DNA from 3 places in the Streptomyces sp. NPDC025273 genome. Region 3 is predicted to be linked to each of the others. Evidence: riboswitches for the same ligand, from Rfam matches in the RefSeq annotation. Region 3 holds a riboswitch; each other region holds the start of a gene.

Region 1 (7,669 bases), on a different contig from region 3:
ACAACGGCCTCTACTGCCGGGCCGACGACCGCGGCGACCCGGTCGTCCAGCTGGCGCCGCCGCTGATCTCCGACCAGTCGACGTTCGACGAGATCGAGGGCATCCTGCGGGCCGTCCTGACAGAGGCCTGGACCAAGCTCTGACCGGCGCTCCGGCCACCGCCGGTAGCGCTTCCAGCAGTCATTTCATACGGTCCACACGGCCCGGATCCACCCGTTCGAGTGAGAAGGGGCGGCTCCGGGCCGCGTGCTGTCCCGACACCCCGGTCCGACTCCCTAGCGTGCCGAGTGACCGATCGGCCCTGTCCTGGTTCCCCCGTTCGGGGGACGGGAAATCTGATCTGAACCGAGGTGTACGCCATGGTGGCCCCGCCGGACAACGACGTGATCTGGGCTCGTTCCCTGCACCACTCCCACAACGGATCCCCGGGGCTCGGCGGAGTCTCCCTCGGTGTCCGCGACGGCGAGGTCCTCGCCGTGACCGGTCCGCGCGGGAGCGGCAAGACGACGCTGCTCCACTGCCTCTCCGGCCAGCTGGTGCCCCAGCAGGGCGAGGTCTGGTTCAACAGTGTCCCCGTGCACACCATGGGCCCCCGGCTGCGCGAACGCCTGCGCCGCGACCGGTTCGCCTGGATCGCCGCCGAGCCCCAGCTCGTGCCGGAGCTGACCACCTGGGAGAACGCCGCCCTGCCGCTGCTGCTGCGGGGCGTCTCGCACCGGGCGGCGAAGAAGGCGGCGACGCAGTGGCTGGAGCGTCTGGACATCGGCGCGCTCGCCAGGAAACGGCCGCACACCCTGCTCCAGGAGCAGCGTCAGCGGGTCTCCGTGGCCCGGGCCCTGACCGCCGCGCCGACCGTGCTCTTCGCGGACGAGCCGACGGCGACGCTGCACCGGGCGGAGCGCTCACAGCTGCTGCGTACCCTCACCACGGCGGCCCGGTCCCACGGCATCACGGTCGTGCTCGCCACCCATGACGCGGAGGTCGCCGCCCTCGCCGACCGTGCTGTCCCGCTGCTCGACGGCCGCCGTGTCACCACCGTCGCCCTGCCCGCCGCGTCCGATCCGGAAGGCCGCTCGGCGTGCTCGCTCTCCGTCTGACCCGCGGATCCCATCCCCTGGTCCTGATGCGGCGGCTGCTGCTCGCCGCGGCGTCGGCCGGCGTCGGTTTCCTGCTGCTGTGCACCCTGGGATACGCCTCCGGGCACCCGGCGCACGCCACCGGTTCCGTCCTGCGGCTGCTGTGGTGCGCCGTGCCGCTGGCCGCGACCGTACAGTTCGCGGTCGCGGTGGCACGTACGGACCCGAGCACCCGACCGCGCCCAGGACTCTTCGCCGCCGGCCTCGGGCCGGTCCGGCTGACCGCGCTCGCCGCGGCGTCCACCGCGGTGTCCACCACGCTGGGTTCGATGGTGGCGCTGCTCTTCTTCCTCCACCTCCGCGGCGATCTGACCGGACTGCCCTTCGACGGCGGCGCGGCCGAATTCCTCGGCGCGGGGACGCCGTTGCCGCTCGCCGCGGCGCTCACCCTGCTCGCCCTCGTACCGCTGGTCTCGGCGGCGGCCAGTGCGTTCGCGCTGCGCTCCCGGCCGGCCGCGCCCTCCGCGACCCAGGAGACCGAGGACCTGCTCGCCCCGGCTCCCTCGCCCACGGGACTGCCGTGGGGCGTGGCTCTCACCGCGGCCGGCCTGGCGGTCGAGGCGTACGCGAGCCGCGGCTCGGCGGGCAGCCCCTTCCCGCTGCCCGGGCGGCTCGACTCCACCCCGGCGAGCGTGCTGGCCGGTTGGACCCTCACCGCGATCGGTCTGGCCATGGCCGGTCCCGGCCTCACCCACCTGTGCGGGCGGCTGCTCCAGGCCGTGCGCCCCGGGGGCGTGCGGCTGCTGGCTGGCCGGGTCCTGATGGACGAGGCGTCCCGGGTCGGGCGCCCGCTCGGAGTGGTCTGCGCGGTGGTGTCCGGGGTGATCGCGGCCTCGGTGCTGTACACCGGCGGCCCGCGTCCCTTCGGCCCGCTCACCGCGCTCGGCGCCGTACTCGTCCTCGGCTGCACCACGGCGACGCTGCTGACCTCCGCGCTGGAGGCCAAGCAGGCCCGGGCCCGCACGGCCGAGACCCTGTGGCGTATGGGCGCTCCCGCCTCCGCCCTGCGCACCGCCACGGCCCTGCGCGCGGCAGTGCTGCTGATCGTGTTCGCCCCGCTGACCTGGGTGATCGCGGAGCTGGCGGCGCTGCCGCTGACGAGGTGACGGCCCTGTCGGCCGATGCGCCCCAGGGCCGCGTGGACCACGCGTGCGCACCCGGCGTCGTGTCAGCGCGGGCCGGCCGGGGGCAGGACCACGGTCTCCGCCGCGTCGAACGTCACGCCGACCACGGCGCCCTCCTGCGGGGTCTCTCGCAGTCCGCACTCCGCCTCCAGGGCGGGCCCGCCGCCGGGGTACAGGGTCACGGCGACATGGTGGCCCCGGAAGACGCGCGGGCCCACGGTGCAGCGCAGCCCGTCCTCCGGCCCGCCGATCCGCACCCCGGCGGGCCGCACCAGCAGCTCGCACCGGCCCCCGGGCGAACCGTCCGGCACCGGCACCTTGCCCCAGACGGTGTCGGCGGCCGTGCCGGTCACCGTCGCCTCCACCACGTTGTCGAAGCCGAGGAAACGGGCGACGAAAGCGGACGCGGGCCGCTGCCAGACCTCCAGCGGGGTGCCCGCCTGGGCGATCCGGCCCTCCCGCATCACCACCACCCGGTCGGCGAGGGCGAAGGCCTCGCCCTGGTCGTGGGTGACGGCGAGCACCGTCGTACCCAGCCGGCCGAAGAGGGTGCGGAGTTCGACGACGAGCCGTTCGCGCAGGCTCCGGTCCAGCTGTCCCAGCGGTTCGTCCAGCATCAGCAGTCTCGGGCGGGGTGCCAGCGCCCGGGCGAGGGCCACGCGCTGCTGCTCGCCGCCGGACAGGGCGGCGACCGCCCGCCGTCCGGCGCCGGGCAGGCCGACCAGGTCGAGGAGTTCGTCGGCCCTGCGGTCGCGCTCCGCGCGGGAGACCCCGCGCATCCGCAGTCCGAACGCGACATTCGCGCCGGCGTCCCGGTGCGGGAAGAGCTGATGGTCCTGGAACATCAGGCCGAGCCCGCGCCGGTGCACGGGCACCGCGGCCTGGTCGGCACCGTCCAGGAGCACCCGTCCGCCGTCCGGCCGCCGGAGCCCGGCGACGACCCGAAGCAGTGTCGACTTGCCGCTGCCGCTCGGTCCCAGGACACAGACGATCTCGTGGTCGGCGACCTCCAGGTCCACCGAGTCCAGGGCGGTCCGCTCCCCGAAGCGGACGGTGACCGACTCCAGTGCCAGCATCTCTAGAACTCCCCGGATCGGTCGGTGCGGATACGTTCGAGCAGGAGCAGCGACACCGCGCAGACGATCATCAGGATCGTGCTGAGGGCCATCGCCTGTCCGTAGTTGAGCTCGCCGGACCGTCCCAGCAGTCTCGCGACCGCCACCGGCAGGGTGGGGTTGTCGGGACGTGCGATGAACACGGTCGCGCCGAACTCGCCGAGCGACACGGCGAACGCGAAGCCGGCGGCCACCAGCAGCGCACGGCGCACCAGCGGCAGGTCGACCTCGCGCCAGGCCCGCAGCGGCGAGGCACCGAGCACCGCCGCCGCCTCCCGCAGCCGGCCGTCGACCGCCCGCAGGACGGGCAGCATGATGCGTACGACGAAGGGGACGCCCACGAGCGCCTGTGCGAGCGGTACGAGGATCCAGGACGTGCGCAGATCGAGCGGCGGTTCGTCGAGCGTGATCAGGAAGCCGAAGCCGACGGTGACCGCGGACACCCCGAGCGGCAGCATCAGCAGCGCGTCGAAGCCGCGCACCAGAGGTCCCGCCCGCCGGGTCAGGGCCGCTGCGGCGAGACCGCCGATCACGAGGGCGATGAGGGTGGCGACGACGGCGTACCGCAGCGAGTTCCCGATGGCATCGAGCGGCGGGACCAGGAAGGTGGAGCCGCTCGCCTCGGCGGACTGCAGGGCGCGGTAGAAGCCGAACCCGTGGCCGCCGGAGGTGTCCAGGGAGCGTTCCACCAGCACGCCGAGCGGCACCACGATCAACAGCAGGACGGTCAGCAGCACCCCGCCGACCAGCACCCGCTGCCCTGCGCCGCGCGGCGGGCGGGCGGTCTGTGCCGGGTCGACCAGCTTGAGCGCCGTCTCCCTGCGCCGCACGGTCCACGCGTGTGCGGCGAGGACCCCGCCGACCGCGGCGAACTGCACCAGGGTCAGCACGGCGGCCGTCGGCAGGTCCAGCAGTTGGGCGGTCTGCCGGTAGATCTCCACCTCCAGCGTGGAGTACGCGGGGCCGCCGAGGATCTGGACGACTCCGAAGGAGGTGAAGGTGAAGAGGAAGACCATCAGGGCCGCGGCTGCCACGGCCGGGGCCAGAGCGGGCAGGGTCACCCGCCGCCAGGCGGTGAGGCGTCCGGCTCCGAGCACCCGGGCGGCCTCTTCCTGGCGGGGGTCGAGCTGCGCCCACAGGCCGCCGACGGTCCGTACGACGACCGCGTAGTTGAAGAACACGTGGGCGAGCAGGATCGCCCACACCGTCGTGTCGAGCCGGACGCCCCATAGCTCGTCGAGGAACCCGCCGCGCCCCAGCACCGCCAGGAACGCCGTACCCACGACGACCGTCGGCAGGACGAACGGCACGGTCACGACGGCACGCAGCAGGTGTTTGCCGGGGAAGTCGAACCGGGCGAGGACGTAGGCGCCGGGCAACGCGATCAGCAGGGTGAGCCCGGTCGAGGCGAGGGCCTGCCAGGTCGTGAACCAGAGGACGTCCAGGATGTCCGGCCGGCTCAGCACCTCGCCGATCCGGCCGGACTGCCAGACGCCGTCCGTCCTGAGACCCCGGCCGACGATCGCGACGACGGGGTAGGCGAAGAACAGCGCGAAGAACGCGACGGGCACGGCCATCAGGCCGAACCGCACCGCGTTCCCACGCGCGTCGCCCCTGCCCCTGACCGCGGGCGGGGTGGCTACTTCACGACGAGCGAGGACCATGACTGGACCCACTGCTCACGGTTCTTGGCGATCTTCTCCGGCGCCACCGTCGCCGGCTTGCCGACGGTCTCACCGAACTTCGTGAAGAGCTCGGGCAGCTCGGCGTCCTTCGCGACCGGGTTCACGAACATGTTGAGCGGCATGTCCTCCTGGAACTGCTTGCTGATCAGGAAGTCCAGCAGCGCCTTGCCGCCCGCCTCGTTCTTCGCGCCGTCCAGCAGGCCGGCGAACTCGATCTGACGGAAGCAGGTGCCGGTGGAGACCCCGGTGGGGGCCTCGGTGGGCTGCGGTTCGGCGTACAGCACCTCGACGGGCGGGCTGGAGGCGTAGGAGACGACGAGCGGCCGGTCCGCCTTGGTCTTCCTGCCGCCCGCGGAGCCGGAGAACTCCTCGTTGTACGCCTGCTCCCAGCCGTCGACGACCTTGACCCCGTTGTCCTTCAGCTTCTTCCAGTAGTCCTGGTAGCCGGTCTCGCCGTAGGTGGCGACCGTGCCGAGGAGGAAGCCGAGGCCGGGCGAGGAGGTCGCGGCGTTCTCGGTGACGAGGAGGTTCTTGTACGCGGGCTTCAGCAGGTCCTCGAAGGACTGCGGCGGGTCGAGCTTCTTGTCCGCGAAATACTTCTTGTCATAGTTGACGCAGATGTCGCCGGTGTCCACGGGCGTGACCCGGTGCCCGGTGGCATCGAGCTGGGCGTCGGCCGCGACACGGTCGAGGCCCTTCGCCTCGTACGGCGTGAACAGACCGTTGTCCAGCGCGCGGGAGAGCAGCGTGTTGTCGACGCCGAAGAAGACGTCACCGCGCGGGGAGCCCTTGGTCAGGATCTCCTGGTTGAGCGCGGCGCCCGCGTCGCCGCTCTTCAGCACCTTGATCTTGTAACCGGTCTCCTTCGTGAACGCCTTCAGGACGGAGTCCGAGGCGTTGAAGGAGTCATGGCTGACCAGGGTGACGGTCCGGGAGCGCCCGGAGCCTTCGGGCTCGTCGTCGGAGCCGCCGCAGCCGGCGAGCACGGTGACGCCGAGCGCGGCGGCGAGCGCCGTCGCGGCGTACTTCGTGGTGGTGTTCATGTGTGATTCCTCCTGGGCGTGACCAGGAAGAGACGCGGCCCCGCCCACTCGGTGAGCGGGCAGGGCGCAACAGCTTGAGTAAGGTCCGAACTTCCTACCCGGAATGACCCGGGCGAGGTTCAGAGGGTCTGCGGCCGACCTGTCCTCGGTGCCGCACTCTCAGCGCTGTGGCGCTCCCCTGTCGGAATATGAAGTTGATTTTCGGACCAGGCTACACCGGCCGGATCAGCCCGGTGCACCGGCCGTACCGGCCCCGCGCACCGGGCTCCGCCCGGCCGGTACGGCCCGGGCCCACCGGGCCGGACCGGAGTCTCAACGCTCGGAGGCGGCGAGCTGGCCGCAGGCTCCGTCGATCTCCTGGCCGCGGGTGTCCCGGACCGTGACGGGCACACCGTGGGCGGCGATCGCCTCGACGAACGCCTTCTCGTCCTCGGGCCGCGAGGCGGTCCACTTGGAGCCGGGCGTCGGGTTCAGCGGGATCAAGTTGACATGGACCCGCTTGCCCTTGAGCAGCCGGCCCAGCCGGTCACCCCGCCAGGCCTGGTCGTTGATGTCGCGGATCAGCGCGTACTCGATGGAGATGCGGCGGCCGGACTTGTCCGCGTACTCCCACGCCGCGTCCAGGACCTCACGGACGTTCCAGCGGGTGTTGACGGGGACGAGGGTGTCGCGCAGCTCGTCGTCCGGGGCGTGCAGCGAGACGGCGAGGCGGCACTTGAAGCCCTCGTCGGCGAAGCGCAGCATGGCCGGCACCAGGCCCACCGTGGAGACGGTGATCCCGCGCTGCGAGAGTCCGAGGCCGTCCGGCTCCGGATCCGTCAGCCGTCGGATCGCCCCGACCACCCGCTTGTAGTTGGCCAGGGGCTCGCCCATGCCCATGAAGACGATGTTGGACAGCCGCGCGGGTCCGCCCGGGACCTCGCCGTCGCGCAGCGCCCGCATCCCGTCCACGATCTGGTGCACGATCTCGGCGGTCGACAGATTGCGGTCGAGGCCGGCCTGCCCGGTCGCGCAGAACGGGCAGTTCATCCCGCACCCGGCCTGCGACGAGATGCACATCGTCACCCGGTCCGGATAGCGCATGAGGACGGACTCGACGAGCGTCCCGTCGTGCAGCTTCCAGAGCGTCTTACGGGTGGTGTCCTCGTCACAGCTGATGTGGCGCACCACGGACATCAGGTCGGGGAACAGCGCCTCGGCGAGCTTGTCCCGTGAACCGGCCGGGATGTTGCTCCACTCGGCCGGCCGGTGCGCGTACCGCGCGAAGTAGTGCTGCGACAGCTGCTTGGCGCGGAAGGGCTTCTCGCCGGTCGCGGCGACTGCTTCCTTGCGCTCGTCGGGGGTGAGGTCGGCGAGGTGCCGCGGCGGCTGCTTGGCTCCGCGGGGCGCGACAAACTGGAGTTCTCCGGGCTTAGGCATGGTTCTTCAAGTGTCGCAGACATACGAGTGAGGGCCCGCCGCCCTGTGGACAACGGACCCTCACTCGAAAAACCGCAGGTCAGGCAGCATGCCCACGGAACCTGTTCAGCCGGATCCGACGAACAGCACCAGCAGCAGCCAGACGAC
Region 2 (7,669 bases), on a different contig from region 3:
AGAGCATCGATCTTTGCGTCAATCTCGGTCACAGGGACAAGCGTGCCATCCCGGACCGGCGGCCGGTAGCCGGGCCGACCGTACGGGGACACACCGTGCCCTCAGAGCGTCGCAGATCTCAGCGGCACGGAGGAGTCCGCGGCACGCACCGGATCGATCCGTGCCCCGGCCTCGACGAGCTTGCGCCCCTGGGCGAGGTCGCGCGGCCGGCCGACGGCCAGCACCGCCACCAGCACGCCCGCACGCAGCCAGCAGACCGTCCAGGACGCCTCGGCGGGGTCGCCGCGCCACAGCAGCGTGTCGGCGCCGGAGTGGTGGCCCGCGTACTGCACGAAGCGGCCGAACTGCTCGGACCAGAAGTAGGGCACCGGGTCGTACGTACGCGGCCGGCCGTCGGCTACGGCGGCGGCGACCGTCCGGGGTCCCTGGAGGGCGTTGTCCCAGTGGTGGACGAGCAGCCGCTCGCCGTAGCGGGCGGAGGGGAAGGAGGCGCAGTCGCCCACCGCGTACACGTCCGGCACCGAGGTGCGCAGGGAGCCGTCGGCGGTGACCGAGCCGTCCGGACCGAGTGCGATGCCGGAGCCGGCCAGCCAGCCGGTGGCGGGCCGGGCGCCGATGCCCACGATCACCGCTCCGGCGGGGATCACCCGGCCGTCCGTCAGGTGCACGGCTCCCGGTTCGACGCGTGCGACCCGGGTGCCGGTGAGCAGTTCGGCTCCGCTCTCGGCGTACCAGGCGGCCATCGGGGCGGCGACCTCGGCGGGCAGGGTGCCCGCCAGGGGGCGGTCGGCGGCTTCGACGACGGTGACCGCGCAGCCCGCGGCGCGGGCCGTGGTGGTGAACTCGGCGCCGATCCAGCCGGCTCCGACGACCACGACGTCGTGCCGCCTCTCCAGGACGGGCAGCAGCCGCTCGGCGTCGTCGAGGGTGCGCAGCAGATGGACGCCGGGCACGCCCTGCGAGCCGGGCAGGACGACGGGTTCGGCTCCGGTGGCGAGGACCAGGACGTCGTACGGGACGGGCCCGTCCGGAGTGTCCAGCTCGTGCGCGGCGGCACGCAGGCCGGTCACGTCCAGGCCCAGTCGCAGGGCGATGTCCAGTGCCTCGAAGTCGATGTCGAAGGCGGAGTCCTCGGCCTTGCCGAGCAGGACCGCCTTGGACAGCGGCGGGCGGTCGTACGGCTGGTGCGGCTCGGCACCGATCAGGGTCACGGTGCCCGTGAAGCCCCGTTCACGCAGGGCCACGGCCGTCTGCACCCCGGCCATGCCCGCGCCGACGATCACGACACGGCGTGGCCGCTCTCCCGCTGTCCGGTCCCGCGTCTGCTCGCTCACCCGTCCACCCTAATCACCCGACGCGCCGTCAGGCGGGGAGCTCCTCCACCACGCTCGTCCCGCTGCCTTCCTGGGACTCCCACTCCCACCGCTCGTCCAGTCGCACCCGGCCGTCGGGAAGCTCCGTGACGGCCGAGACGCAGTGCCCGCCCGAGGTCGTTCCGTCCCGCTTCAGCTGCACGTACCGGAAGTCCAGCGTGTCCGCGTCCCGGGTGCCGACGAGATGCCCGCGGACGACGTCACCGCCCGCGTACTCGGCCCAGATCCGCCCCTCCTGCTCGTGGTACGTGAACCGGGTGCGGGTGCCGACCTGGCCGGGGGCCTGGTCGGCTACGGGTGCGAGGACGAGTCCGTCGAGTGAACGGGCCACAGTGGCTGCTCCCTTACTGGCCGTGGGCGGCGGGGTCTAGGCTGGCCACCGTAAGGCACTCGCGGGAGCCCGGACGCACCGGGCTGAGAGGGAGGCTGACCGGCCTCCGACCGTACGAACCTGATCCGGGTCATGCCGGCGAAGGGAGGGGCTGGACGCCCATGCGCAGCTGTGGAAACACCTCCGACGTCCTGGTCGTCGGGGGCGGAATCATCGGTCTGGTGACTGCCTGGCGGTCGGCCCAGCGCGGCCTGTCCACGGCGGTGATCGATCCCGGCCCCGGCGGCGGGGCCGCCGGGGTCGCGGCCGGAATGCTGGCCGCCGTCACCGAACTGCACTACGGCGAGCAGATGCTGCTCGGCCTCAACGTCGCCTCCGCCGCGCGCTATCCGGCGTTCGTGGCCGAGCTGGAGGAGGCCACGGGTCAGGAGACCGGCTTCCGCACCTGCGGCACGCTGTCCGTCGCCCTGGACTCCGACGACCGGGCGCATCTGCGGGAGCTGCACGCCCTGCAGCAGCGTTCGGGGCTGGAGTCCGAGTGGCTCAGCGGCCGTGAGTGCCGCCGCCTGGAACCGATGCTCGCCCCCGGGGTGCGCGGCGGGCTGCGGGTCGACGGCGACCACCAGGTGGATCCCCGGCGGCTGGCCTCGGCCCTGGTCACCGCGTGCGAGCGGGCCGGGGTGGTCTTCCACCGGGTCTGGGCACAGCGGCTCTCCGTCGCGGGCGGCCGTGCGACAGGGGTCGTCCTGGCGGACGGTACGGAGACGTCCGCCGGTCAGGTCGTCCTCGCCGGCGGCAGCCTGAGCGGCCGGCTCGAAGGACTGCCCGAGGCGGTCGTGCCGCCGGTCCGCCCGGTCAAGGGGCAGGTGCTGCGGCTGGCCGTGCCGCCCGCGTACGCCCCCTTCCTCAGCCGGACCGTGCGGGCCGTGGTGCGCGGCAGCCACGTCTACCTCGTGCCCCGCGCGAACGGCGAGCTGGTCGTGGGCGCCACCAGTGAGGAGCTGGGCTGGGACACCACGGTCACCGCGGGCGGGGTCTACGAACTCCTGCGCGACGCCCACGAGCTGGTGCCGGGCATCACCGAGCTGCCGCTGACGGAGACCGGGGCCGGGCTGCGCCCCGCGTCCCCGGACAACGCCCCGCTGCTGGGCCCGACCGCACTGCCCGGCCTGCATCTCGCCACCGGCCACCACCGCAACGGGGTGCTGCTGACACCCGTCACCGGCGAGGTGATGGCCCAGGTGCTGACCACCGGCGAACTGCCCGAGGTGGCCCGCCCCTTCACGCCGCACCGTTTCGGCCCGTCCCGCGAAGCCCTCTCCCCCGCCCCCGCGTCCCAGGAGCAGCCCGCATGACTGAGCCCGTGCCCACGTCCGTGTCCGTATCCGTCAACGGGGAGCGCCGCGGTGTCCCCGCCGGGACCTCGCTCGACGCCCTGGTCGCCACCCTGACCGCCGCCCACTCCGGGGTCGCCGCCGCGGTCAACGAGGCCGTCGTCCCGCGCAGCCGGTGGTCCGCCACCGTGCTCGCCGACGGCGACCGTGTCGAGGTGCTCACCGCGGTCCAGGGAGGCTGACCATGTCCGACGATCTCTTCACCCTCGGTTCCACCGTCCTCTCCTCCCGTCTGATCATGGGAACGGGCGGGGCGCCGAGCCTCGACGTGCTGGAGCGCTCCCTGATCGCGTCGGGCACCGAGCTGACCACCGTGGCGATGCGCCGGCTCGACCCGACCGTGCGGGGTTCGGTGCTCTCCGTCCTGGAACGGCTCTCCATCCGCGTCCTGCCGAACACCGCGGGCTGTTTCACCGCGGGCGAGGCCGTGCTGACCGCCCGGCTGGCCCGGGAGGCGCTCGGTACCGACTGGATCAAGCTGGAGGTCGTGGCGGACGAGCGGACCCTGCTGCCCGATCCGATCGAGCTGCTGGACGCCGCCGAGGTCCTGGTCGACGACGGCTTCACCGTCCTGCCGTACACCAACGACGACCCGGTCCTGGCCCGGAAGCTCCAGGACGTGGGGTGCGCGGCGGTCATGCCGCTCGGCTCCCCCATCGGTTCCGGGCTCGGTATCCGTAATCCGCACAACTTCCAGCTGATCGTCGAGCAGGCCGGGGTACCGGTGATCCTGGACGCCGGTGCGGGGACGGCCTCGGACGCGGCGCTGGCGATGGAGCTGGGGTGCGACGCCGTGATGCTCGCCTCGGCGGTGACCCGGGCCCAGGAGCCCGAGCTGATGGCCGCGGCGATGCGGCACGCGGTGGACGGCGGGCGCCTGGCGTACCGGGCGGGCCGGATCCCGCGGCGCCACTTCGCCGAGGCGTCCTCGCCGGCCGGGGGCCGGGCGGTGCTGGATCCGGAGCGCCCGGCCTTCTGACGTCCGTGTCCGCGTGGCCGTGTCCGCGTGGCCGCACCGCGTCACCACACGTGCGTGTCCCTGTCACGGCTCGGCTCCAGAACGGCCCCGGGGCACCCGGGGCCGTCCGCCGTGTCCGTGGCGGCTCGTAGACTCGCAGCGTGGATACGACCCTCCAGGACCCCCTCGTCGGGCAGCTGCTCGACGGCCGCTACCGCATCGATGCGCGCATCGCCGTCGGTGGTATGGCCACGGTCTACCGGGCCCTGGACACCCGGCTGGACCGGGTGCTCGCCCTCAAGGTGATGCACCCCGCGCTGGCGACGGACGCGGCGTTCGTCGAGCGCTTCATCCGTGAGGCCAAGTCCGTGGCCCGGCTCGCTCACCCCAACGTGGTGGCCGTCTTCGACCAGGGCGCCCAGGGGGCGTACGTGTACCTGGCGATGGAGTACGTCGCGGGGTGCACGCTGCGCGACGTCCTGCGCGACCGGGGGGCCCTGCAGCCCCGGGCCGCGCTGGACATCCTGGAGCCGGTCCTGGCCGCGCTCGGCGCCGCGCACCGGGCCGGCTTCGTGCACCGCGACATGAAGCCGGAGAACGTCCTGATAGGGGACGACGGCCGGGTGAAGGTGGCGGACTTCGGCCTCGTCCGGGCGGTGGGCACCGTCACGGACACCACCGGCTCGCTGCTGGGGACGGTGTCCTACCTCGCCCCCGAGCAGATCGAGCACGGTACGGCCGACACCCGCTCCGATGTGTACGCCTGCGGCGTCGTGCTGTACGAGATGCTGACCGGCGGCAAACCGCACACCGGCGGCACCGCCGCCCAGATCATCTACCAGCACCTCAACGAGGACGTGCCGGCCCCGTCCGGTGCCGTTCCCGGCCTGGCGGCCGGGCTGGACGGGCTGGTGGCGGCCGCCACGGCCCGTGACCCCGAGGTCCGGCCCGAGGACGCGGTGGCCCTGCTGGCCAGGTCCCGCGAGGTGCGGGCGGCCCTCACCGAGGAGCAGTTGGACGCGATGCCCCCGCAGGCCCTCGCGCAGGTGCACGACGCCGCCGAGGACCGTACGAGCGTCATCCCGCGGGTGATCCCGGCCGGCCAGGGCACCGCGCACCACACGAGCCGCCTGGAGATGCCGCCGCCCCTGCCGCCCCGGTCGCGGCGGAGCGGGCCCGGACGGTTCGCGGCGGTTCCCCGGCGGGGGATGTTCGCCGCACTCGTCGCCCTCCTGCTGGTGCTCGGGCTCGGCGCGGGCGTCTGGTACATCAACGCGGGTCAGTTCACCCACGTCCCGTCCCTTCTGGGCCAGACCCAGAAGGCGGCACAGGGGCGTCTCTCGGACGCCGGTCTCGACCTGAAGGGCGTCGAGCACGCCTACAGCGACACGGTGAAGCGCGGCACGGTGATCAGCAGCGACCCCGGCTCGGGCGAGCGGATCCGGGGCAACGACGCGGTGAAGCTGGTGGTGTCGCGCGGTCCGGAGATCGTGAAGGTGCCCGACATCGAGGGCCTGTCCGTCCCCGACGCCCGGCGCGAGCTGAAGCAGGCGGGCCTGGAGCAGGGCATGGTGACCCGTGAGTTCGACGAGGAGGTCGTGCGGGGGGACGTGATCCGTACGGATCCCGCCGTCGGCACCGAGCGTCACGCCGGCTCCGCGGTCGCGCTGGTCGTCAGCAAGGGCAGCCCGGTCGATGTCCCCGACGTCACGGGGCTCGATGTCGAGGACGCCACCGCCGCGCTGGACGAGGCGGGCCTCAAGGCGAAGGTGCTGCCCGGCCGGGTCAGCTCGCCCGAGGTCGCGGGTGACGTCGCCGAGCAGACGCCCGCCGACGGCCAGGAGGCCGCCGAGGGCGACACGGTCGAGCTCACGGTCTCCAAGGGGCCGCGGATGCTCGACGTCCCCGATGTGACCGGACAGGACGTCGACGAGGCCCGGAGCGCGCTGGAGGAGGCGGGCTTCGAGGTCGAGGTGGACCGGCCCTTCCTCTCCTTCGGCGACACGATCGCGAGCCAGTCGGTCGAGGGCGGGCAGCGGGCCGCCGAAGGCTCCACGATCACGATCAGAACCAAGGGTCTGTAGTACACATGCGCAATCCTGTGGGCGGGCATGTCCCGGTGGCCGGGGGACTCGCCAAGGTCGGGCTCGTTCACGCACGGGAGCTGGCGGCGGAGGCCGTGCAGGTCTTCGTCGCCAATCCGCGCGGCTGGGCGACTCCGCCCGGGAATCCGGCGCAGGACGACCTGTTCCGCGCGGAGTGCGCGGCGGGGTCGGTCCCCGCGTACGTCCACGCCCCGTACCTGATCAATTTCGGCTCGCACACGGAGGCCACCGTGGAGCGGTCCGTCGAGTCGCTGCGGCACTCGCTGCGCCGGGCCAGGGCGATCGGCGCCCTGGGGGTGGTGGTTCACACGGGGTCGGCGACCGGCGGCCGCCCGAGGGCCGAGGCCCTCGCACAGGTGCGTACGCACCTGAGGCCGCTGCTGGACGAGCTGACCCATGACGACGACCCGTTCCTGCTGCTGGAGTCGACCGCCGGACAGGGCTTCTCGCTCTGCTCGCGGACCTGGGACTTCGGCCCGTACTTCGAGGCCCTGGACTCCCATCCGAAGCTGGGCGTCTGCCTGGACACCTGCCACATCTACGCGGCCGGTCACGACCTGACGGGTCCCTCCGGCATGCGGCAGACCCTGGACCTGCTGGTGGACACGGTCGGCGAGGGGCGGCTGAAGCTGATCCACGCCAATGACTCCAAGGACGCGGTGGGGGCACACAAGGACCGGCACGAGAACATCGGCGCCGGTCATATCGGCGCGGAGCCGTTCCGTGAGCTGTTCACGCATCCGGCGACCGACGGGGTGCCGCTGATCATCGAGACGCCCGGCGGCATGGAGGGGCATGCGGCGGACGTGGCACGCCTGAAGGAGCTCCGGGGCGGCGCCGTTCTTCCGTAACCCAAACGGAATACCCCAGGGGGGTATCTGGTTTCCCTGGGTGTCAGGAACCGAGCGATCCGGCCCCGGAGGTCTCTCATGCAGCACGACTCGCGCCACGACCTGCGGCACGACACGCATCACCACCCCCAGGACGAGGGTGAGGCCGCCGGCTGGGCCATGGCCGCCCGGGCCACCCTGCACTGCCTCACCGGCTGTGCGATCGGTGAGGTCCTGGGCATGGTGATCGGCACCGCGCTCGGCTGGGGGAACGCGCAGACGATGGCGCTCGCGATCGTCCTGGCGTTCTTCTTCGGCTACGCGCTGACGCTGCGCGGCGTCCTGGGAACCGGGGTCGGCCTCCGCACGGCGGTCCGGGTGGCCCTGGCCGCCGACACCCTGTCCATCGCCGTGATGGAACTGATCGACAACGGGGTGATCGCCCTGTGGCCCGGAGCGATGGACGCCCACCTGGCGGACGTGAAGTTCTGGGCGGTCCTGGCCATCGCACTGGCTGCCGCGTTCGTCATCACGACACCGGTCAACAAGTGGATGATCGGCCGGGGCAAGGGCCACGCCGTGGTGCACCGCTATCACCACTGAGCCCGGCACGCCCGGGACCGCGGGATCAGAGCTCGGGGCCGTCCCCGGGCTCCTCCTGGTAGGAGTAGCGCTGTT
Region 3 (7,669 bases):
CCGGCGGGTACTGCAAGGCCCTGATGGGTAACCACGAACTGCTGCTCATCGGCGCGAAGAGGTTCGGCGACACCCCGGTGAACTCCGGCGCCGGAACCGCCACCTTCCAGGCCGCCTGGCTGCTCAACGGCGGCCAGAAGTCCGACATGGACCGGCTCCAGGACCTCCACCTCCAGTGGATGGCCCGGCTCGACGCCGTCGTGGAGGAGGACGGACATCTGCTGATGCACTCCGACACCACGGCGTACCTCGACTACGGGTCCACCATCGAGGACGTCAACGACGCGGTGCACGCCATTCTCACGCGGCACGACGCCGACGAGTGCTGGGACCTGTTCCGCAAGCTCACCAAGCGGTTCGCCTTCCGCGACGAGGGCGGTGCCGACGCGGTACGCGAACTGATGTCGACGTACGGTGGCCGGCGCGTCGTCCATGGTCACAGCCCCATTCCGTATCTCCTCGGCGAGGTCGGTCCGGAGGAGGGCGAGGACAGCCCCCGGGCCGCGGTGGACGGTCCGCACGTGTACGCGGACGGGCTGGCCATCGCCATGGACGGCGGAGTGACCATGGCCGGAAAGCTCTTGGTCGTCGAACTCCCCCTGCATGACTGACGATCGCCGGGGAAGGCGCACAGCGCCGTCTGCCGGGCCAATTTCCGGCAACCCCCTGTCACCCCGTGCGGTAGGCGCTCTACCATCGGCGTATCAGTAGCAGGCTCTCCTCCGTTTCCGCCCGATCGCCCGGCCCACGCGGTCGGTCAGGCCCTACGGAGCATCGGGGGATGCACATGAAAAGCGCTCCGCACCTGCTGGCCGAGGACCGCCCCGAGTACGAGCGGATCCTCGCCGACGCACTGCGTCACGCCCACGAACGCCCGGATCTGGACGGGGTCGGGGACCGGCTCAACACGGAACAGCTGCGGACGATGGCGCTGGACGCCACGGCTCAGATCACCACGGCCGCCGCCCCCGAGTACGAGCACTACGTGAGCGTCCGCGGCGAGCTGCGAAGACCGTCCGACCCGGCGGACCCCGAGTCCGTCCTCCAGCCCGCCACGGACGAGCCGGACCGGACGGGCGCGGGCACCCTCGCCGTGATCACCGCGCTGGCCCCCGTCCTCGCTGGTTCTGCCGCCGTGATATTCCTGCTGGTCGGCTACCTCCTGAAGGCCTTCAGCCCCACCCTGGCCTTCGCCGGCACCATGGTCGCCGCCGGATGGTTCTTCGCGGCGGCCGCCGCCGCGGCCATTCTGGTCGCCGCGGCGGGACTCCTGGTCACCGCGCTGCGCAACGGCGCCACGGCCCTGCCCGCTCCGGACGCGGAGGACGAGCTGCCCGAGGACGTGGCACGGGCCAGGGAGGCCTGGCGTCACGCCCTGCTGGAGCGCGGCATCCTGCCCTTCCTGCGGGACGCCCTGGCCGACCCGGCCGCGGGGCCCGCCGCGCGGACCCCGCACCGCTCACCGCACCGCATCCCGAAGATCGGCTACAGCAGCCCGACCTTCTCCGGGCCGCAGGACGGCCCGTCGGCGGGGCCGCGTCCCACCTTCACCAGCCCCGACTTCACCAGTCCGGACTTCGGCGGTCCCGAGCACCGGCCGGAGTGAAACCGGCCGTTCCCGCACCGGGCCCCCGGGTCTCCGGGGCCGGTGCGGGGGCCCTGGCCCTGGCTCGCTGTCCCACGGCCCGTGCCACCGCACGGCAGAGGCCGGGGCAGCTCGTGCTGCGCCCGGCCTCTGCCGTCGTGTGCGGTGCTCCGATCCTTCGGAGCGCCCCGTCAGACTCCCTGGGGAGCCAGCTTGGGGTTGGCGCCGTACTCGTTCGCCTCACGCACACCCTCGAGGCACATGAAGACGAGCAGGACGATGCCGCCCACGAGCGGGACGAACGCGATCAGGAACCACCAGCCGGAACGGCCGGTGTCGTGCAGGCGACGTACGACGACGGCGAGCGACGGCACCAGGACGGCAAGGATGTAGATCATGTAGGGGATCTGCGACTCGATGGCGAAGCCTATGCCCATCAGGACCGCGGCCACGATGGCATTGAAGAGTACGAACATCCAGTACTCCTTGCGGCGCGCACGCCCGCTGAAGCCCGCGTAGTTCTTGAGTACGCCCAGGTACCAGTTCACTGCGATTCCCTCCCCTGGCGCCCCCGTCGGGGACGCACACCTTTTCGGCCAAGCACAGCGGAAGGTAAGGCATACATAAGGAAGTGGTCAAGCGCACGAAGACTCCCGGCGAAACGTACATCTACCTGCCACAGTTCTGTGTCCTTACCGTCTCCGAACACCGCCTGAAACCAAGGCAGGACAGGAATAACCATGTTAAACCAGCCATTCCCAACACGCTTCGTGAGCGATGCACACAAACTGAGAACAGCCCAACGGCGCCGCCCCGGAGGCATGTTGCCCAGGGCGGCGCCGTTGACGCGTCCGCGGGCGTCCGCCCGGGCGGACGCCCGCGCACCGGATCTCAGTCCGCGATCGGCAGATAGACCCTGTTGCCGGACGCCGCGAACTCCTTGGACTTCTCCGCCATCCCCGCTTCGATGTCGGCCTGCTCGGCGCCGTGCTCCCGCCGGATGTCGTGTGAGATCTTCATCGAGCAGAACTTGGGGCCGCACATCGAGCAGAAGTGCGCCGTCTTCGCCGGCTCGGCCGGCAGCGTCTCGTCGTGGAACTCCCGAGCCGTGTCCGGGTCGAGCGCCAGGTTGAACTGGTCCTCCCAGCGGAACTCGAACCGGGCGTCCGACAACGCGTCGTCCCACTCCTGCGCGCCGGGGTGGCCCTTGGCGAGGTCCGCGGCGTGTGCCGCGATCTTGTAGGTGATGACACCGGTCTTCACGTCGTCCCGGTTCGGCAGCCCCAGGTGCTCCTTGGGCGTGACGTAGCAGAGCATCGCCGTCCCCCACCAGGCGATCATCGCCGCCCCGATGCCCGAGGTGATGTGGTCGTACGCGGGCGCGACATCGGTGGTCAGCGGGCCGAGCGTGTAGAACGGCGCCTCTTCGCAGATCTCCTGCTGGAGGTCGATGTTCTCCTTGATCTTGTGCATCGGGACATGTCCCGGGCCCTCGATCATCGTCTGGACGCCGAACCGCTTGGCCACGGAGTTGAGCTCGCCGAGCGTGCGCAACTCGGCGAACTGCGCCTCGTCGTTGGCGTCGGCGATGGATCCGGGGCGCAGCCCGTCACCGAGCGAGTACGTCACGTCGTAGGCCGCGAGGATCTCGCAGAGCTCCTCGAAGTGCTCGTAGAGGAAGGACTCCTTGTGATGCGCGAGGCACCACGCCGCCATGATCGAGCCGCCGCGGGAGACGATGCCGGTCTTGCGACGGGCGGTCAGCGGGACATAGGGGAGGCGGACACCGGCGTGCACCGTCATGTAGTCGACGCCCTGCTCGGCCTGCTCGATGACGGTGTCCTTGTAGATCTCCCAGGTCAGCTCCTCGGCCCGGCCGTCGACCTTCTCGAGGGCCTGGTAGAGGGGGACGGTGCCGATCGGCACGGGGGAGTTGCGCAGGACCCATTCACGGGTGGTGTGGATGTTGCGGCCGGTGGACAGGTCCATGACCGTGTCGGCACCCCACCGGGTGGCCCACGTCATCTTGTCCACCTCCTCCTCGATGGAGGAGGTGACCGCGGAGTTGCCGATGTTGGCGTTGACCTTCACCAGGAAACGCTTGCCGATGATCATCGGCTCGATCTCCGGGTGGTTGACGTTGGCCGGCAGGACCGCCCGGCCCGCCGCGATCTCCTCGCGCACCACCTCCGGTTCGACGCTCTCCCGGATCGCCACATACTCCATCTCCGGGGTGATCTCGCCCCGGCGCGCGTACGCGAGCTGCGTGACCGGCTGCCCGTCGCGGCTGCGGCGTGGCTGACGGGGGCGGCCGGGGAAGACCGCGTCGAGGTTGCGCAGGCCACCACGCGGTGAGGTGTGCTTGAGCCCGTCGTCCTCAGGGCGAGCCGGCCGGCCCGCGTACTCCTCGGTGTCCCCGCGCGCGATGATCCAGTTCTCCCGCAGGGGCGCGAGCCCCCGGCGGACATCGGTCTCGGTGGAGGGGTCGGTGTACGGGCCCGACGTGTCGTACAGGGTCACGTCCTCGCCGTTGGTGAGGTGCACCTGACGGACCGGCACCCGGAGGTCCGGGCGCGAGCCCTGGACGTACCCCTTGTGCCAGCCGATGGACTTCCCGGCCTCGCCGTCCGCCGTGTTCTGGGCGTTCTGCTTCGAGGCAGGCGTGCGTGCGTCCGCTGTGGTCATGAGACCTACTCCCTACGCCGGCATTACCCGGTAACAGGTTCGTCGGTCGGCGCAGCGTTTCCCGCACGGATGTACGGAGGTCAGCGCCCTCTCAGCCCGGTGCTCCGAGCTCCCGCGTGTACAAAGGTGACACCACGCTAGCCTCCCTTCTGGCGTGCTGGCCAGAGGGCCTCCCCTGTTCTTGGGATGATCGCCGGGTGACGTCCCCCCGAAGCGCCCCCGAACCCCACGGCCCCGCATCCGGCAGCACACAGAGTCATGCGCACGGCCACACCCACAGCCACGGCCCTGCCGCGCCCGTGTCCAAGCATCTGCGCAAGGTCATCGCTGCCGTGCTGATCCCGTTCGCCACCGCGGTCCTCGTCGGCCTCGTGGCGTTCTGGCCCGGTGGCGCCCCCGCCCACGAGCGCACCGGCGTCGGTTTCGACCGGCAGACCCAGGACGGCAAGGTGGTGAAGGTCGTCGACGTCGACTGCGCGGACGTGAACGCCGCGCAGGTGCCACCTACCGGCGACACCTCGACGCCCTCGGGGCGCGAGGCCGTCAACGAGCAGGCGGGGCTGTGCAAGAAGGCCACGGTCGAAGTGACGACCGGTGACGACAAGGGCCGTACGTTCGTCGAGGTCGTCCAGCCCGACGCCTCCAGGCAACTGAGGGAGGGGCAGGGAGTGGTCGTGGCGTACGCCCCCGACGCGCCCCGCGATCTGCAGTACTCGGTGACCGACGTGGACCGGTCGTTCCCCATGGCCCTGCTGGCCGGGATCTTCGCCCTCGCGGTGATCGTGGTGGGCAGGCTGCGCGGGCTGATGGCACTGATCGCGCTGGCGGTGTCGTTCGCCGTGCTGACGCTGTTCATCCTGCCGGCCATTCTGCAGGGCTCGAATCCGCTGGTGGTCGCGGTGATCGGGTCCAGCGCCATCATGCTGATCGCGCTCTACACCTGCCACGGGCTGACGGCCCGTACCTCCGTGGCCGTCATCGGGACGCTCATCTCACTGCTGCTGATCGGGCTGCTGGGTTCACTCTTCATCGGGTGGGCGAGCCTCAGCGGCAACACCGACGACAACACCGGTCTGATCCACGGGCTGTACCCGGAGATCGACATGAGTGGCCTGCTGCTGGCGGGCATCATCATCGGCTCGCTCGGTGTGCTCGACGACGTGACCGTCACCCAGACCTCGGCGGTCTGGGAACTGCACCAGGCGGACCCGGCGATGGGCGTGCGCCGCCTCTACCGGGCGGGCATCAGAATCGGCCGCGACCACATCGCCTCGGTCGTCAACACGCTCGTCCTCGCCTACGCGGGCGCGGCGCTGCCTCTGCTGCTGCTCTTCTCCATCGCCCAGAGCAGTGTCGGGACGGTGGCCAACAGCGAACTGGTCGCGATGGAGATCGTCCGGACGCTGGTCGGATCGATCGGGCTGGTCGCCTCGGTGCCGGTGACGACGGTGCTCGCGGCCCTGGTGGTCTCCGCGGACCGCACGGGGCTCGGCGCGGAAGCCGAAGCTCCTGCACCCGTACGGACCGGGAGGGGCCGACGCCGTAAGGCATGAGCGCGGGCGCCGGGCACTCGCCCCGGGTCGCCTGGGCCGGGACTCCCGTTCCTCAGCCGGCGTTCTGCTCCTTGGCGAGGATGCGGCCCAGAGCCTCTTCGAGGTTGCCGTCGAAGTCACCCAGCGTGTGCTCCTGCCCCAATGGCACCAGCTTGTCCGTCCGGTCGAGGAATGCCACAAGAGGAGCCGTGCCGGCGCGGAAGAGCGCACGATCCGTGCCGACCTGGAGGCGGATGTGTACATCCGAAAGACCCTCGGGTTCGGTCGGGCCGATGTGCACATCACCGTCACCGCTCGGGCTGTTGAGACCGTCGAGCAGCAGCTCACGGCCGAATGCCCAGGTGACGGGGGCGTCACCCGGCAGGTGGAAGGTCATCCGGATCGCGTACGGATCGCTCACCTCGTACCGGAGCTCCACCGGAATACGGAACGAAAGCTCCTCGGAGACGAGGAAGCTCATCATGACCTCTGCTTGAACCGACTCGCGCATCGTTCAACCCCGCAGTAGATGAATCTGGCCAGGAATGATCCCCCATGGCCCTATTGACGCCATCGTGGTGCACGCGATAGCAGATCACAAGGAGTGATTTTTCAGATACTGATAGAGAACACGAACGAGCGCAAGAAGGTGGTTACTTCGCAGCGTAGTTGTTCGACTGCAACGAGCAACCGTTCCTCTTGGTCCAGGGGAAGCGAAACAGCCATCGCCGCCACAGCAGTACCCACCGTGATCGGAATGGCCGCGCAGACCGTCCCCAACGCGTACTCCTGCCGCTCGATGACAGGCTCCATACGATTCATCGATCTGAGCCGGTCGAGAAACGTGTCGCGGTCCCGTACGGAGTAGCGCGTCAGCGGTTGGACCGGGTGCCGGTCCAGATGGTCCTCGCGCGCCTTCTCGTCGAGCTGGGCCAGAAGGCACTGCCCGAGCGCATGGGCATGCCCCGTCTCCCGGAAAGAGGCCCACTCGTCCACGGCGGGCACGGCGGCCGTGTCCGCCGCCGCGATGATCTCGATCTCGCCCTCCCGGTAGAGGGCGCAGTACACGGGCGCCCCGATGACGTCCGCCCAGTGAGCCAGCGAGTCGACGATCACGCCGGGGCGGGCCGTCGGCGGCCTGCCGCCGGTCAGGCGCTCGGCAGCGGCGCCGAACAGGAAGACGCCGTTCTCCCTGCGGAGATAGCCCTCATGGGTCAGGGTGCGCAGCAGGTGGTAGGCCGTGGGAAGGGGAAGACCCGCTTCCCGCGCCAGCTGCTTCGCGGGCGCCCCGTCCCGATGACAGCCCACAGCCTCCAGCAGCCTCAACGCCCTTTGCACCGAACCGATCAACGTCGGGGCAGCGGGACTCGATGCCGTGGTCACAGGTCACCCCCAGGCATGGTGACGGGCGTTCAGCCCTCCCGCGGAGGCCACCCCCGCGGGCCCGCCGCGAGCCTGAGGTCCGGAGACCGGACGGTCGCACAAACCACTGAGCAGAATGGTGACGTACAGTCACTTCGCAGCTGGCGGCAGCGGTACGCCACTGTATCGGCACGTTCCGTCACGGGTGAGGTTTCGTCCGGGACTTAGCTCAGCTGGGCTAATCGCCGTACCGCCGGCCTGACACCCGCCTCGGGCCGTGCCTGATCCCGCCCCGCCCGCCGCTCCTACCAGTCGCTGCGGGAGGACGAGGCCATGAACTTCCGGACGAGGAAGACCAGACCACCCACCAGCACGACGAACACCAGCAGCTTGAACAGCAGACCGATGACGAACCCGACCACGCTGGCGATCAGGCCGCCGAACACGACGATCGCGATGAGAGGCACCGCGACCCACTTCACCCACCAGGGCATCCCCGCGAAAA

What was found. Region 3 has a riboswitch for thiamine pyrophosphate ahead of thiC (phosphomethylpyrimidine synthase ThiC). Riboswitches for the same ligand answer to the same signal wherever they lie in the genome.
Region 1: it holds a riboswitch for thiamine pyrophosphate, as region 3 does, so the genes downstream of both, AB0F38_RS26745 (thiamine ABC transporter substrate-binding protein) here and thiC (phosphomethylpyrimidine synthase ThiC) in region 3, are expected to answer to the same signal.
Region 2: it holds a riboswitch for thiamine pyrophosphate, as region 3 does, so the genes downstream of both, thiO (glycine oxidase ThiO) here and thiC (phosphomethylpyrimidine synthase ThiC) in region 3, are expected to answer to the same signal.

The regions. Positions count from the first base shown of each region.
Region 1 is NZ_JBEZYP010000020.1:36,045-43,713, forward strand. It holds gene AB0F38_RS26720 (aspartate aminotransferase family protein) at 1-143, shown strand, start outside; gene AB0F38_RS26725 (ATP-binding cassette domain-containing protein) at 360-1,097, shown strand; gene AB0F38_RS26730 (hypothetical protein) at 1,079-2,242, shown strand; gene AB0F38_RS26735 (ABC transporter ATP-binding protein) at 2,305-3,336, opposite strand; gene AB0F38_RS26740 (iron ABC transporter permease) at 3,339-4,952, opposite strand; gene AB0F38_RS26745 (thiamine ABC transporter substrate-binding protein) at 5,015-6,103, opposite strand; TPP riboswitch at 6,177-6,293, opposite strand; gene rlmN (23S rRNA (adenine(2503)-C(2))-methyltransferase RlmN) at 6,416-7,522, opposite strand; gene AB0F38_RS26755 (phosphatidate cytidylyltransferase) at 7,628-7,669, opposite strand, start outside.
Region 2 is NZ_JBEZYP010000001.1:933,816-941,484, reverse strand. It holds gene AB0F38_RS04150 (Rv2175c family DNA-binding protein) at 1-32, opposite strand, end outside; gene AB0F38_RS04145 (FAD-dependent oxidoreductase) at 102-1,334, opposite strand; gene AB0F38_RS04140 (hypothetical protein) at 1,363-1,704, opposite strand; TPP riboswitch at 1,756-1,868, shown strand; gene thiO (glycine oxidase ThiO) at 1,866-3,059, shown strand; gene thiS (sulfur carrier protein ThiS) at 3,056-3,280, shown strand; gene AB0F38_RS04125 (thiazole synthase) at 3,283-4,077, shown strand; gene pknB (Stk1 family PASTA domain-containing Ser/Thr kinase) at 4,218-6,140, shown strand; gene AB0F38_RS04115 (deoxyribonuclease IV) at 6,146-7,012, shown strand; gene AB0F38_RS04110 (DUF4396 domain-containing protein) at 7,091-7,594, shown strand; gene AB0F38_RS04105 (sulfite oxidase-like oxidoreductase) at 7,620-7,669, opposite strand, start outside.
Region 3 is NZ_JBEZYP010000018.1:107,377-115,045, forward strand. It holds gene AB0F38_RS25800 (metallophosphoesterase) at 1-611, shown strand, start outside; gene AB0F38_RS25805 (hypothetical protein) at 782-1,606, shown strand; gene AB0F38_RS25810 (DUF805 domain-containing protein) at 1,777-2,133, opposite strand; gene thiC (phosphomethylpyrimidine synthase ThiC) at 2,477-4,270, opposite strand; TPP riboswitch at 4,263-4,396, opposite strand; gene AB0F38_RS25820 (YibE/F family protein) at 4,468-5,823, shown strand; gene AB0F38_RS25825 (SsgA family sporulation/cell division regulator) at 5,876-6,313, opposite strand; gene AB0F38_RS25830 (helix-turn-helix domain-containing protein) at 6,415-7,185, opposite strand; gene AB0F38_RS25835 (DUF5326 family protein) at 7,470-7,669, opposite strand, start outside.